4 regions of the Mesorhizobium sp. LNHC209A00 genome follow, and region 3 is predicted to be linked to each of the others. Evidence: predicted binding sites of a transcription regulator. Region 3 holds the regulator's gene; each other region holds the start of a gene.

Region 1 (3,105 bases), on a different contig from region 3:
GAAAAATGGTCGGTTTTTCGTTGAAGTATCGGACGGCGGACCGGGCTTCGATCTGGCGCGGGCAGAGGGGTTGGGCCTTGCCGGTCTCAGGGAGCGGGTTGAAAGCATTGGCGGCCAATTCGAAACACTGACAGGGCCGAAAGGCACGAAGCTGGTGATCCGTCTTTCGGTCGAGGAGCAAGCATGATCGGCGCCATCCGCATTGCCATTGTCGACGATCATCCGCTGTTCCGCGAAGGCGTGACGCGCAGCCTGTCGGAGATCGGCGGCTTCGAGATGGTCGGCGAAGGTGCGACCGCGCAGGACGCGGAGCGCATCGCCTCGACCATGCAGCCCGACATATTGCTCATCGACATTTCCATGCCGGGCGGCGGCCTGGCCGCGGTTGCCAGCATCCTTGCCGACCATCCCGCCCAAAAGATCGTCATGCTGACCGTTTCGGAGGCGAATGCCGATGTGACCAAGGCCTTGAACGCCGGGGTGCTCGGCTATGTCCTCAAAGGTGTCGGATCGCGCGCGCTTGCCGATATCCTGCGCAACGTGGCAACCGGCGAAAGCTATCTTTCGCCGATGCTGTCAGCCCGGCTGCTTTCCGATGTGCAGTCCCTGCAGCCCGCCAACGGGGTCGCGGACCGGCTGCGGCAACTCACCGGCCGGCAGACCGAAATACTGCGGCTGGTGGCGGAGGGACTGAGCAACAAGGAAATCGCCTTGCGCCTGGAGCTGCAGGAGAAGACCGTCAAGCATCACATGACGGGGGTGCTGTCGAAACTCAACGTGCGAAACCGTACTGAAGCGGCCCTCATCATGCGCGAGTTTCGCGACCGCGACAGGGACCGTTCGTAGCCATCGCGGAACGCCGCGAGACGAGGTCACCTCCGCCGGGGGCGGCGGAGGTGACGTGTGAAACTGGTCGTTGCCTGTCGACCAACTTCACAAGGCCGAAATTCAGGGGGCCGAAATTCATGGGGCCGAAATTCATGGGGCCGAAATCCAAATCGCCGAAATTCAAAGCGCCTTGAGCCGGCTGGCATCGGCCGGTGTGGCACGGCGATCGATGATCGTGCGGCCGAGCTTATCCATCATGCTGAAACGGCCGTTCTCGATCTTTTCCGTCAAGCCGTCAGGGTGCTGAACTGTAATCTTGTTGCCGTCCACGTCGACCGTGTCGCCGGTCATGGCGTTGACATGGCTTGTGCTCTGGTCGCCCTGGCCCTGGCTCTTACCCTTTCCGCTATTCCCGCCGCCGCTGTTTCCGCCATTGCCACTGTTGCCGTTGTTGCCGCCACCGTTGCCGTTGTTACCCCCACCACCGTTGCCGCCATTGCCACCGCCATTGCCGCCGCCACCGCCGTTGCCGCCCTTGTCGGCATGTGCGGTCGCGGCATCGAGTCCAGGCACGAAGCCATGGAAGACTATTTCATAGGGAGCGATGGCTAGCGCCAGGACGGCCGCCGATCCGATAGCCAGACGGCAACAACGGGCCGTGATCGATCCACGCATACTGATCTCCGTCGATTGAGCCGGCGTGCCCACCCCAACGTTGCAGTGCAACAACATCGCCGAAAGACGTGGTGGCCGGAAGCGACCCCCGACCGTTGCGTTTGTCCCCCAGGACCTTTGCAGGCGCAAGATCGGACCAAAGTCCCAGGGCGACGCGTGGAGAATCGCCCTCGCGAGTGAGCAGCAGCGGAGATACCATGTCACGAAAATGTGATCAGCCTGCCGTAAGCGGTCGAACAGGCAACAAGCTCCAGCCAAAACCAAGCCAGAGGTTCCCATGACCGAACATCGATCCCCCGACGCCCGATTCCGCACCAGCCTGCTCGAGGAAAACGAGGGCCCCGCCAACAATCCTAGCCAAAACCGCACCATGGGCGAGATCATCGCCGCGCGATTCTCGCGCCGCGGCTTCCTCAAGGGTTCGCTTGCTGTTTCGGCGATCGCCGCCACCGTCAGCCCGCTGGCCATGATCGCCGCCGACGATGCCCGTGCCGCGGAAGGTTCGGCCTTCAAATTCGACGAGCTGGAGGCCGGTATCGACGACAAGCACCACGTCGCGCCCGGCTACGACGCCGACGTTTTGCTGCGCTGGGGCGATCCGCTGTTTGTCGATTCGCCGGAATTCGACCCCACGAAGCAGTCGGCGCAAGCCCAGGCCAGGCAGTTCGGCTACAACAACGACTATGTCGGTTACATCCCGCTCGACGGCTCGGCCGAACATGGCCTGCTGGTGGTCAACCACGAATACACCAACCCGCATCTGATGTTCCCGGGCATCGTCAAGATCGTCGAGAAGGACGGCAAGAAGTCGGCCGAGGTGGCGCCGCTCTCGAAGGAGCAGGTCGATGTCGAGATGGCCGCCCATGGCGGCACCATCGTCGAGATCCGCAAGGAGGGCGGCAAATGGCGGGTGATTCGCGACGGCAAGCTCAACCGCCGCATCACCGCCAACACCGAAATGGCGTTGTCGGGCCCGGTCGCCGGCCATGACCGCGTGAAGACCAATGCCGACCCGTCCGGCGTCAAGGTGTTCGGCACCATCAACAATTGCGCCGGCGGGGTCACGCCCTGGGGCACCTATGTGATGTCCGAGGAGAACATCCATGGCTACTTCTCCGGCGAGCTGCCGGAGGGCCACAAGGAGGCCGCCAACTACAAGCGCCTCGGCATTCCGGAAGGCGCCTATGAATGGGGCGCGCACTATGACCGCTTCAACCTGGCCAAGGAGCCGAACGAGCCCAACCGCTTCGGCTGGATCGTCGAGGTCGATGTCAACGACGCGGCCTCGGTACCGCGCAAGCGCACCGCCATGGGCCGCTTCAAGCATGAGGGCGCCGAATCGATCGTCGCCAAGGATGGTCGCGTGGTCTTCTATCTCGGCGACGACGAGCGCTTCGACTATGTCTACAAGTTCGTCACCAAGGGCATGTTCAACGCCGGCGACCGCGCGGCCAACAAGGATATGCTCGACGACGGCACACTGCATGTCGCAAAATTCGCGGAGGACGGCTCGGTCGAATGGATGCCGATCGTGTTCGGCCACGGCCCGCTGACGGCGGAAAACGGTTTTGCCGGCCAGGCCGACGTGCTGATCGAGACACG
Region 2 (3,105 bases), on a different contig from region 3:
TGGCTCATCCGCGGTTCGCTCCGGTCTACCGGCTAAGATCCAGCGCCGCGCTCAGATCCCCCATCGGCGGCTCGCCATTGGCGGCCAGCGCCTTGTCGCGGGCGACGATGCCCGTCAGCACCGGCAGATCGTAGCGCGCGGTGATGAAGCGCAGGATCGACGTCGTGTCGTATTGCGTGTGGTCGACCGTCCCCATCCTGGCGTAGGGCGAGATGACGAAGGCCGGGATGCGGTTGCCCGGGCCCCAGCGGTCGGCCTTCGGCGGCGCGACGTGATCCCAGAAGCCGCCATTCTCGTCATAGGTGATGACGACCAGCATGTGGCTCCATTGCGGGCTCTTCTCCAGATGCGCGACGAGGTCGGCCAGATGTTGGTCGCCCGATGTCACGTCGGCATAGCCTGAGTGCTCGTTGAGGTTGCCCTGCGGCTTGTAGAAGGCGACCTGCGGCAGCTTGCCGTCGTCGATCTCCTTGATGAATTCGGCGCCATTCAGGCCGCCATCCCTGAGATGCTCGGTGCGCGCGGCGGTGCTGGGCGCGTAGGCGGCGAAATAGTTGAACGGCTGGTGGTGGAACTGGAAGTTCGGCACCGGCGTGGCGTTCTTACCGTCGAGGGTCGCCTGCCAGGCGCCGGCGTACCAGGCCCAATCGATGCCCTTCAGCGACAGGAGATCGCCGATGGTGATGTCGTGCTGCGGCGGCAGCGTGGTGGGCGCGGCCGGATCGGCCAGCGCCTTGTCGCCGCCCTCCGCCGGCTTGTTGGCGCTCGGCTGATAGGGCGGCTGCATGGCGTTGACGGCGTAAAAATCGGGCGTGATGGCGCCGTCATTGGCGAATTTCGGCACGCCGCCCAGCGCCGACGGCGGCGAATTGTCGGCCACCTTCAAGGTCGTGCCGTCGGCCTCGACCACGGCGATCTGGCCCTTGATCGGACTGGTGTCGGCATGCGGATAGACCGGCGTACAGGCGCAGGCGAGTTGGAAATGGTTGAGGAAGGAACCGCCGAAGGCGCCCTGGAAGAAATTGTCCGCCAGCACGTACTTCTTGGCTATCCGCCACATCGGCAGGATCGAGCCGTCATAATGGCCCATGACCAGGCCGCCGGAATCGGCCCAGGCGACGAATTTGTCGTTCTTGCCGCCGTCGATCTGCATCTGCTCCTGATAGAAACGGTGCCACAAATCGTGGGTGATGACATTGGTTCCTTCGTTGAAGCCCTTGGGATCGTCGATGGCGAAGGCGGCGTTGGCGAGATGCGCGGTCTGCGCCTCCGTCACCACGGGGGTGACGCCTTTTCCGGTCAGCCCACCCCAGGCCGGCGGCAGTTCGGTGAGCGGCTTGCCATCGCGGTCGAGCTGGCGCGCCTGGTCGGCCGAGACATTGGCCAGCCCATTGGCGCCGGGGAAGCCGCCATAAAGATTATCGAAGCTGCGGTTCTCTGCATAGATGACGACGACGGTGTCGATCTTGTCGAAGCCGGGAGGGGCGGCATCGGCGGCCGCAAGGGGAAACCAGGCCGAACCGGCCAGACAGAAGGAAGTGAGGAACTTGAGCCTCGTCATGGAAAGACCTCGTGGCTTGACTGTGGCTAATGGGGCTATGGGGCTATGGCGCGGCAACCATAGGCAGCTAACGTGGCTGCCTTGTCACCTTTGTGACATCGGCCGCCTCGGCGAACACGGTTTCGTGAGCACTGGGACCGGTCATCAATCCGTTGCACTGCGTTCTTATTTCCGGGCCAAAGCGGACCGTGGCCCATGATGATGAGACGATGGAAAAGCCTGATGATCGCGAGCGCCGCGATCTCGGCATTTGGCTTTGCCGCGCCCGCGAATACGGCGGGGCCGGACGGCGTCCATCCCGGTCCGCTGTCGCGTGGGCAAGCCTTCGCACGCGCCGAGGCGCTGACTGCCTTGGGGCGAAAAATGTTCTTCGACCCGGCGCTCTCGGCTTCGGGAAAACAGGCCTGTTCCTCCTGCCACGATCCGCGCCACGCCTTCGGTCCGGCCTCCGCATCTCCCGTCGAGAGGGGCGGCCCGAACCTCGACCAGTCCGGCGTGCGCGCGGTGCCGTCGCTGCGCTACCTCGAGGCGGCGCCCGCCTTCACCGAGCATTTCCACGATTCCGAGGACGAGGGCGACGAGAGCGTCGACAATGGCCCGACCGGCGGCCTGACCTGGGACGGTCGCGTCGACCATGGCGAGGACCAGGCGAAAATCCCCCTGCTCTCGCCCTTCGAGATGGGCAACAAGGATGCCCTGGCGGTCACTGCTGTCTTGCGCAAGTCAGCCTATGCCGACGAGTTCAAGGCAACCTTCGGCAACGATGTCTTCGACCGCCCGGGCGATGCCTTCGACGCCGCCGCCGAGGCGCTTGGCACGTTCGAGCAGAGCGCGGCCGACTTCTACCCCTATTCCAGCCGCTACGACGCCTTCCTCGCCGGCAAGGCAACGCTGTCGGCGCAGGAACTGCATGGCCGCGAACTGTTCGAGGACGAGGCGAAAGGCAATTGCGCCTCCTGCCACCTCAGCGAACCGGCCAGTGACGGCGAGCCGCCGCAATTCACCGATTTCGGCCTCATCGCCATCGCCGTGCCGCGCAACCCGACCATCCCGGCCAACGCCGATCCGGCCTACGTCGATCTCGGCCTGTGCGGCCCGCTGCGCACCGACTTCAAGGGCCGGACGGAGTATTGCGGCCTGTTCAAGACACCGACCCTGCGCAACGTCGCGCTGCGCAAGAGTTTCTTCCACAACGGATACTTCCACACGCTCCACGACGTGGTCGCCTTCTACGCCAGCCGCGACACCGACCCTGGCCGCTGGTACCCCAGCAATGCCGACGGCACGATCAGGCAATATGACGATCTGCCAAAGGCTTACTGGCCGAACTTGAATCAGGATCCGCCCTTCAACGGCAAGAAGCCCGGCGACAAACCGGCCCTCAACGAGGCCGAGATCGACGACATCGTCGCGTTTCTCGCCACGCTCAACGACGCCGACCACCGGGCAGTGCCGGCGAACTGAACCCTGACGCGCCCTGCCCAGTCCCGGGCCTTCCCACCCGCGAAGAACGGGGGGCTCCATCCCTGCAGGATTTAATGCGT
Region 3 (3,105 bases):
GCTCAGCATCTTCGCGCGCAGCCTGACCGGACGCAGAGAGGACAGATGAGCCAGATGTTGTCTCCAGACATGACGATTGCCGCCGAGGCAGCCGCCAAGGCGAAGATCGAGGTCAAGAACCTCAATTTCTACTACGGCCAGTCGAAGGCGCTGAAGGACATCACCTTGTCGCTGCCCGAGCGCAGCGTGACTGCCTTCATCGGACCGTCGGGTTGCGGAAAGTCGACGCTGCTGCGCGTCTTCAACCGCATCTACGAGCTCTACCCCAAGCAGACCGCCGAGGGTCAGGTGCTGCTCGACGGCCAGAACGTTCTCGACCGCTCGCAGGACCTCAACCTGTTGCGCACCAAGATCGGCATGGTGTTCCAGAAGCCGACGCCGTTCCCGATGTCGATCTATGAGAACATCGCCTTCGGCGTCCGGCTCTATGAGAAGATCGGCAAGGCCGAGATGGACGGCCGTGTCGAGCAGGCGTTGAAACGCGCCGCGCTCTGGAACGAGGTCAAGGACAAGCTCAATGCCAGCGGCCTCAGCCTGTCCGGCGGCCAGCAGCAGCGGCTTTGCATCGCCCGCACGGTGGCGGTGAAGCCGGAGGTCATCCTGCTCGATGAGCCGGCGTCGGCGCTCGACCCATTGTCGACCGCGAAGATCGAGGAATTGATCGACGAGTTGCAAGCCGACTACACAATCGTCATCGTCACCCACAACATGCAGCAGGCCGCGCGCGTCTCGAAGCAGACGGCTTTCATGTATCTGGGCGAGCTGGTCGAATTCGACAAGACCGAGAAGATCTTCACGTCGCCTCGCGAGAAGCGCACGCAGGACTATATCACCGGCCGCTTCGGCTGATCTCACGCATACGAGGACCAGGATCATGGCCGAACACACAGTCGCAGCCTTCGACGAGGATCTCGGACAGATCAGCAGGCTGATCAGCGACATGGGCGATCTCGCCGGCATTATGGTCGGCGGCGCCACCAAGGCGCTGCTGAATTCCGACAACGCGCTGGCACAGCGCGTCGTCTCCGACGACGCCATCATGGACGCGCGCCAGCGCGAACTCGATGATCGCGCCATCACCCTGATCGCCAAGCGCCAGCCGATGGCCGACGATCTGCGTCATGTGGTCGGCTCGATCCGCATGGCGGGCGATCTCGAACGCATCGGCGACCTTGCCAAGAACATCGCCAAGCGCGTCGGCTCCGTCGGCCTCACCGCCACGCCGCGCGACCTGTCGCATTCCATAGACTCCATGGCGCAGCTGGTGCTGATCCAGGTGCAGGGCGTGGTCGAGGAATATGCGGCCGGCGATGCCGCCGCCCTCGCCAAGCTCAGGAATGACGACGAACGCATCGATGTCAAATACACTTCGGTCTTCCGCGAACTCCTGACCTACATGATGGAGGATCCCCGCAACATCACGGCTTGCACGCATCTTTTGTTCTGCGCCAAGAATCTCGAACGCATCGGCGATCATGTGACCAACATTGCCGAGAATGCATATTATGTGCTGACCGGCACGCAACTGCCCGCCAACCGTCCGAAGCAGGACGAGACGGCGATGTCGGTGCCGGCGGCTTGACGGCAGGGATGGTCAATCGATGATCGCGCCACGCATCATGGTGGTGGAGGACGAGGAGCCGCTGGGCGTGCTCCTCCGCTACAATCTGGAGTCCGAGGGTTACCAGGTCGAGGTGGTGACACGCGGCGACGAAGCCGAGATCCGCCTCCAGGAAAACGTGCCCGACCTCCTGGTGCTCGACTGGATGGTGCCGGCGGTTTCCGGCATCGAACTCTGTCGGCGCCTGCGTATGCGGCCCGAGACGGAGCGGTTGCCGATCATCATGCTGACGGCGCGCGGCGAGGAGAGCGACCGCGTGCGCGGCCTCTCGACCGGCGCCGACGACTATCTGGTCAAGCCGTTCTCGACGCCGGAATTCATGGCCCGGGTCAAGGCACTGCTGCGCCGCGCCAAGCCGGAAGTGTTGTCCAGCGTGCTCAAGGTCGGCGACATCGTGCTCGACCGCGAATCGCACCGGGTCTATCGCAAGAAGAGCGAGATCCGGCTCGGACCGACCGAGTTCCGCCTGCTCGAGTTCATGATGCGCCATCCCGGCCGCGTATTCTCGCGCAGCCAGTTGCTCGACAATGTCTGGGGCGAGACGATCTACATCGACGAGCGCACCGTGGATGTGCATGTCGGCCGCCTGCGCAAGGCGGTAAACAATGGCCGCATGCCCGATGTGATACGCACCATCCGTGGCGCAGGCTACGCGATCCGCGAGGATTGAGATCAGGCCACGTTGTTGCCGGATCTCACCTGCACGCCCGGCGCGAAGATCTCCTGGTCGACGAAGGTGAGCGCGCGCATGGCGCAGCCCTCGCGGATCAGCGGCAATTCGTTCGGCTCTGTATCGAAGGAAATCGACGTCGAATGCTGGCCGCCGGCGGTCTGGGCGATGGCCTCGCGCAAGGCCGGCTCGATCAGATCGAAGGCGGCGGCGCTGACGCCGACCATCGCAACGGGCGCCGGATCGATCAGCGCGAACAGGCTGCCAAGCCCATAGCCCAGCGCCTCCCCGGCTTTGCGATAGGCCTCGCGTTCCGGTCCGTCTCTTTCGCGCGCCGTGGCCGCCAATGCACGCATGTCGGCGTCGCTGACGTCGACCGGTTTGGCGTCCTCACCCATCTGTCCTGCATTGCGCCAGATGGCATAGTTGCCGGCATAGGCCTCGACGCAGCCGCGCCGCCCGCAGCGGCAGAGCGCGCCGCCCGGGCGATGGATCATGTGGCCGAACTCGCCGCCCGAGGAATGGGTGCCTGTGAACAGCTCGCCCTTCAGCACCAGGCCCATGCCGATGCCGTGCGAGAGCAGGATGGCGATGAAGTCGTCGCGGTAGCGCTCGGGGTCGCGCCAGCGCAGCGCCACCGCCATCATGTTGCAGTCGTTCTCCATGGTGGCGGGGATGCCGAATTCGGCTTCGAGTATATCGGCGAAGGCAATGTCCGTCTGGGGCGTGATCGGCGACCACAGCATGGCGCGCGCCTCGGTGTCGGTGATGCCCTGGATTGCCAGCGCGATGCGGGCGATGTTGGCGACGTCGA
Region 4 (3,105 bases), on a different contig from region 3:
GCTGCGGAACCCACGGAGGCGGTGGCGATGTCGCGGTTGATGCGACGAGCCAATCCTGAAAGCACCTTGCCGGCACCGATCTCGTAAAGCGTGGTGACGCCGTTGGCGCCGAACCATTCCACCGTTTCGCGCCAGCGGACGCGACCGGTCACCTGCTCGACCAGGCGCCCGGCGATCCCGTCAGGATCGGTGGACGGCTGCACCGATACGTTGGACACCACGGGAACGATGGGCGCGGTCGTTGTCACGCCGGCAAGTGCCTCACGCATGACATTGGCCGCCGGCGTCATCAGCGCGGAATGGAAGGGCGCCGAAACCTGCAGCATCAGCGCCCGTTTGGCGCCTTTTGCGGTGCACAGTTTCGCTGCCAGTTCAACCGCCGCCTTCGCCCCCGATATGACCAGTTGGCCGCCGCCATTGTCGTTCGCCACCTGGCAGACGGCCCCCTTGCCAGCCCCCAGGGCGGCCTCAACGCAGGCGGCTTCGACATCGGCCTGCTCCAACCCGATGATCGCCGCCATGGCGCCCTCGCCGGCCGGCACCGCTGCCTGCATGGCGTTGCCGCGGATGCGCAGCAGACGGGCGGCATCGGCAACGGAAACGAAGCCGGCGGCGGCGAGTGCCGAATATTCGCCCAGCGAATGGCCGGCGACATAAGCGATCTTGTCCTTCAGCGAGAAACCGCGCGTTTCCAGCGCCCTGATCGCCGCCAGCGACACCGCCATCAGCGCCGGCTGCGCATTGGCCGTCAGCGTCAACGTCTCTTCGGGACCCTCCCAGATCAGCTTCGACAGGTTTTCGCCGAGCGCGTCATCGACTTCCTGGAAAATCCTGCGTGCCTCCGGAAAGGCATCGGCAAGATCCTTGCCCATGCCGACAGCCTGGCTACCCTGTCCCGGAAAGGTGAATGCAACGGCCATGCGAGGGCTCCCCTGACTGGTTTTGCTTGCCTGATACTACGAATTTTTCCTGCCTGTGACGCAAGGCAGGCCGCCAAGTCAAGCCACTTCAGCCCATGCCAATGGGCTTATCCATGTGTGAGTGCCTGTTCCGAAAGGCTTTTTGGCGATCACACCTGATGAAAACCGCTCACGAATCGTTCGCTGGCTCTTCTTATTTCCGCCACAGGCGCTAGCTTTGCGTGACAATTATATGACAATCGAATGACGTGGGTTGTCTTCGGGTGGGAAGTTAAAGTGGCAAAGAGTTTCAAACGTGCCGGCAACGCGGCGCCGCAGTTCCTGGAAGACGATCCGTCCACCGGCTATCTGCCGGGTCGTAGATGGCCTGTTGTCCGCTACGGGCTGATCAGCCTAGTGATCTCGGCCGTCCTAGTGTTCGCCATCGAATTGATCGTGCGCGGTGATATCGCCGGCACCGTTTCCTTCTTCCTGCAGCCGTTCAAGCCGGGCTGGACAACCATCGTCGTCTTCGCGCTGGTCCTGATCGGTCTCGACGCGGTGCTCGGCCGCAGTCATCAGAGCCTGATGATCGTTGCGCCGCTGACCCTGTCGCTGGCCTTTGTCGGCCACCAGAAGTCGCATTATCTCGGCGATCCGCTCTACCCGACGGATTTCCTCTACGCCCGCCAGATCTTCGCCCTGTTGCCGCTCTTGGTGCGTGAGCGGCCAATGACGGCGCTGGCCATGGTCGCGGGCATCGTCGCCGGCCTGTCCCTGCTCGTCTATGGCTGGCGGCTATGGCGCCGCAAGATTCCGGCCCTCAGCCGCAAGGGCCGCCTTGCCCGGCTGACGTTGGCGGTGCCGCTGCTCGCCTTCTTCGTCTCGATCATGGATTACGCCACCTTCTCGTGGACCAGGGACCGGCTGCAGATCATCCCGATCATGTGGGACCAGAAGGAAAACTACGCCTCCAACGGCTTCGCGCTCGCCTTCGCGCTCAACGTGCCGATGGCGCATGTCTCGGCACCGCCGGGCTATTCCGACAAGGCGATCGCGGCGATCGAGCGGCCCGAGGTGACCGCCTCGGTGCCGGCCCAGAAGCCGGACATCATCATCGTCATGAGCGAATCCTTCTGGGATCCAACCAAGCTGCCCGGAGTCACCATTAACCCCGATCCGATGCCCAATGTGCGGGCGCTCCGCTCGGGCTCGATGTTCTCGCCCGAATTCGGCGGCATGACCGCCAACATCGAATTCGAAGCGCTGACCGGCTTTTCCAATGCTTTCCTGCCGGCCGGCAGCATCCCCTACCAGCAATATGTCCGCACCCCGACGCCGTCGATGGCGACCTTCTTGAAGAGCGAAGGCTATAGGGCACGCGCCATCCATCCAGGCACGAACTGGTTCTGGAACCGCGGGGCGGTCTATGCCGATTTCGGTTTCAACGACTTCAAATCGGAAGAGACGCTGCCGCCCATGGAAAAGCGCGGACCGCTGGCATCCGACGCGGCGATGACCGACGAGATCATACGCGAAGCGGACGCCAGCGAGGACCCGGTGTTCTTCTTCGCCGTTAGCCTGCAGAACCACGGCCCCTATGAACCGAACCGTTATTCGAACCCGACCCATTCGGTGCAAGCGCCGATCAGCCAGTGGGCGCGCGACTCGCTGCTCTCTTACGCCGAAGGTTCAGCCGACGCGGACCGCGGCCTTGAACGGCTGATCGAATGGGCCAAGACGCGCGAGCGGCCGACGATTGTCGCGTTTTTCGGTGACCACCTGCCGCCGCTCGGACCGGTCTATGTCGAGACCGGCTTCCTGAAGGACAACGTCGCACCGCGCAAGGAACCGACGCCGGAAGCCGCCCTCGAACATCACGCGACACCGCTGATCATCTGGTCGAACCGCTCGGGCCCGGTCGAGAACCTGGGCACGGTCAGCCCCGCGTTCCTGCCCTATCATATCCTCACCGCCGCCGGCATCACCCATCCTTACTACACCGGCTTCCTGGGCGAGATGCGGGAGCGCTATCGCGTTGTCGACCGCAACCTGCTGCTCACCCCGGCCGGCGCGGCCACGCCCGACTGGTCGCGTCAGAAGGAGATCGACCCGGCGATCCGCGATTTCCAGCTGATCCAGTATGACATGATGTTCGGCAAGCGCCATGCCGCGCCCGACTTCTTCCCCGAAACGGTCGACAAGG

What was found. The regulator PhoB, encoded in region 3, activates phosphate uptake and scavenging genes when phosphate is short. The targets are predictions, from matches to a motif close to TGTCATNNANCTGTCAT.
Region 1: a site for PhoB is predicted at 1,702-1,718, ahead of X739_RS159150 (PhoX family phosphatase). Genes of this name have one in related genera too.
Region 2: a site for PhoB is predicted at 1,644-1,660, ahead of X739_RS141085 (acid phosphatase). Genes of this name have one in related genera too.
Region 4: a site for PhoB is predicted at 1,142-1,158, ahead of X739_RS144850 (LTA synthase family protein). Genes of this name have one in related genera too.

The regions. Positions count from the first base shown of each region.
Region 1 covers NZ_AYWT01000002.1:719,036-722,140, reverse strand. Annotated here, with positions in the region: gene X739_RS159135 (sensor histidine kinase) at 1-187, shown strand, start outside; gene X739_RS159140 (response regulator transcription factor) at 184-846, shown strand; gene X739_RS159145 (hypothetical protein) at 1,009-1,503, opposite strand; gene X739_RS159150 (PhoX family phosphatase) at 1,781-3,105, shown strand, end outside.
Region 2 covers NZ_AYWT01000016.1:50,096-53,200, reverse strand. Annotated here, with positions in the region: gene X739_RS141085 (acid phosphatase) at 26-1,561, opposite strand; gene X739_RS141090 (cytochrome-c peroxidase) at 1,757-3,025, shown strand.
Region 3 covers NZ_AYWT01000006.1:238,593-241,697, forward strand. Annotated here, with positions in the region: gene pstA (phosphate ABC transporter permease PstA) at 1-49, shown strand, start outside; gene pstB (phosphate ABC transporter ATP-binding protein PstB) at 46-849, shown strand; gene phoU (phosphate signaling complex protein PhoU) at 875-1,582, shown strand; gene phoB (phosphate regulon transcriptional regulator PhoB) at 1,602-2,291, shown strand; gene X739_RS148930 (ROK family protein) at 2,294-3,105, opposite strand, start outside.
Region 4 covers NZ_AYWT01000009.1:130,792-133,896, forward strand. Annotated here, with positions in the region: gene fabD (ACP S-malonyltransferase) at 1-920, opposite strand, end outside; gene X739_RS144850 (LTA synthase family protein) at 1,164-3,105, shown strand, end outside.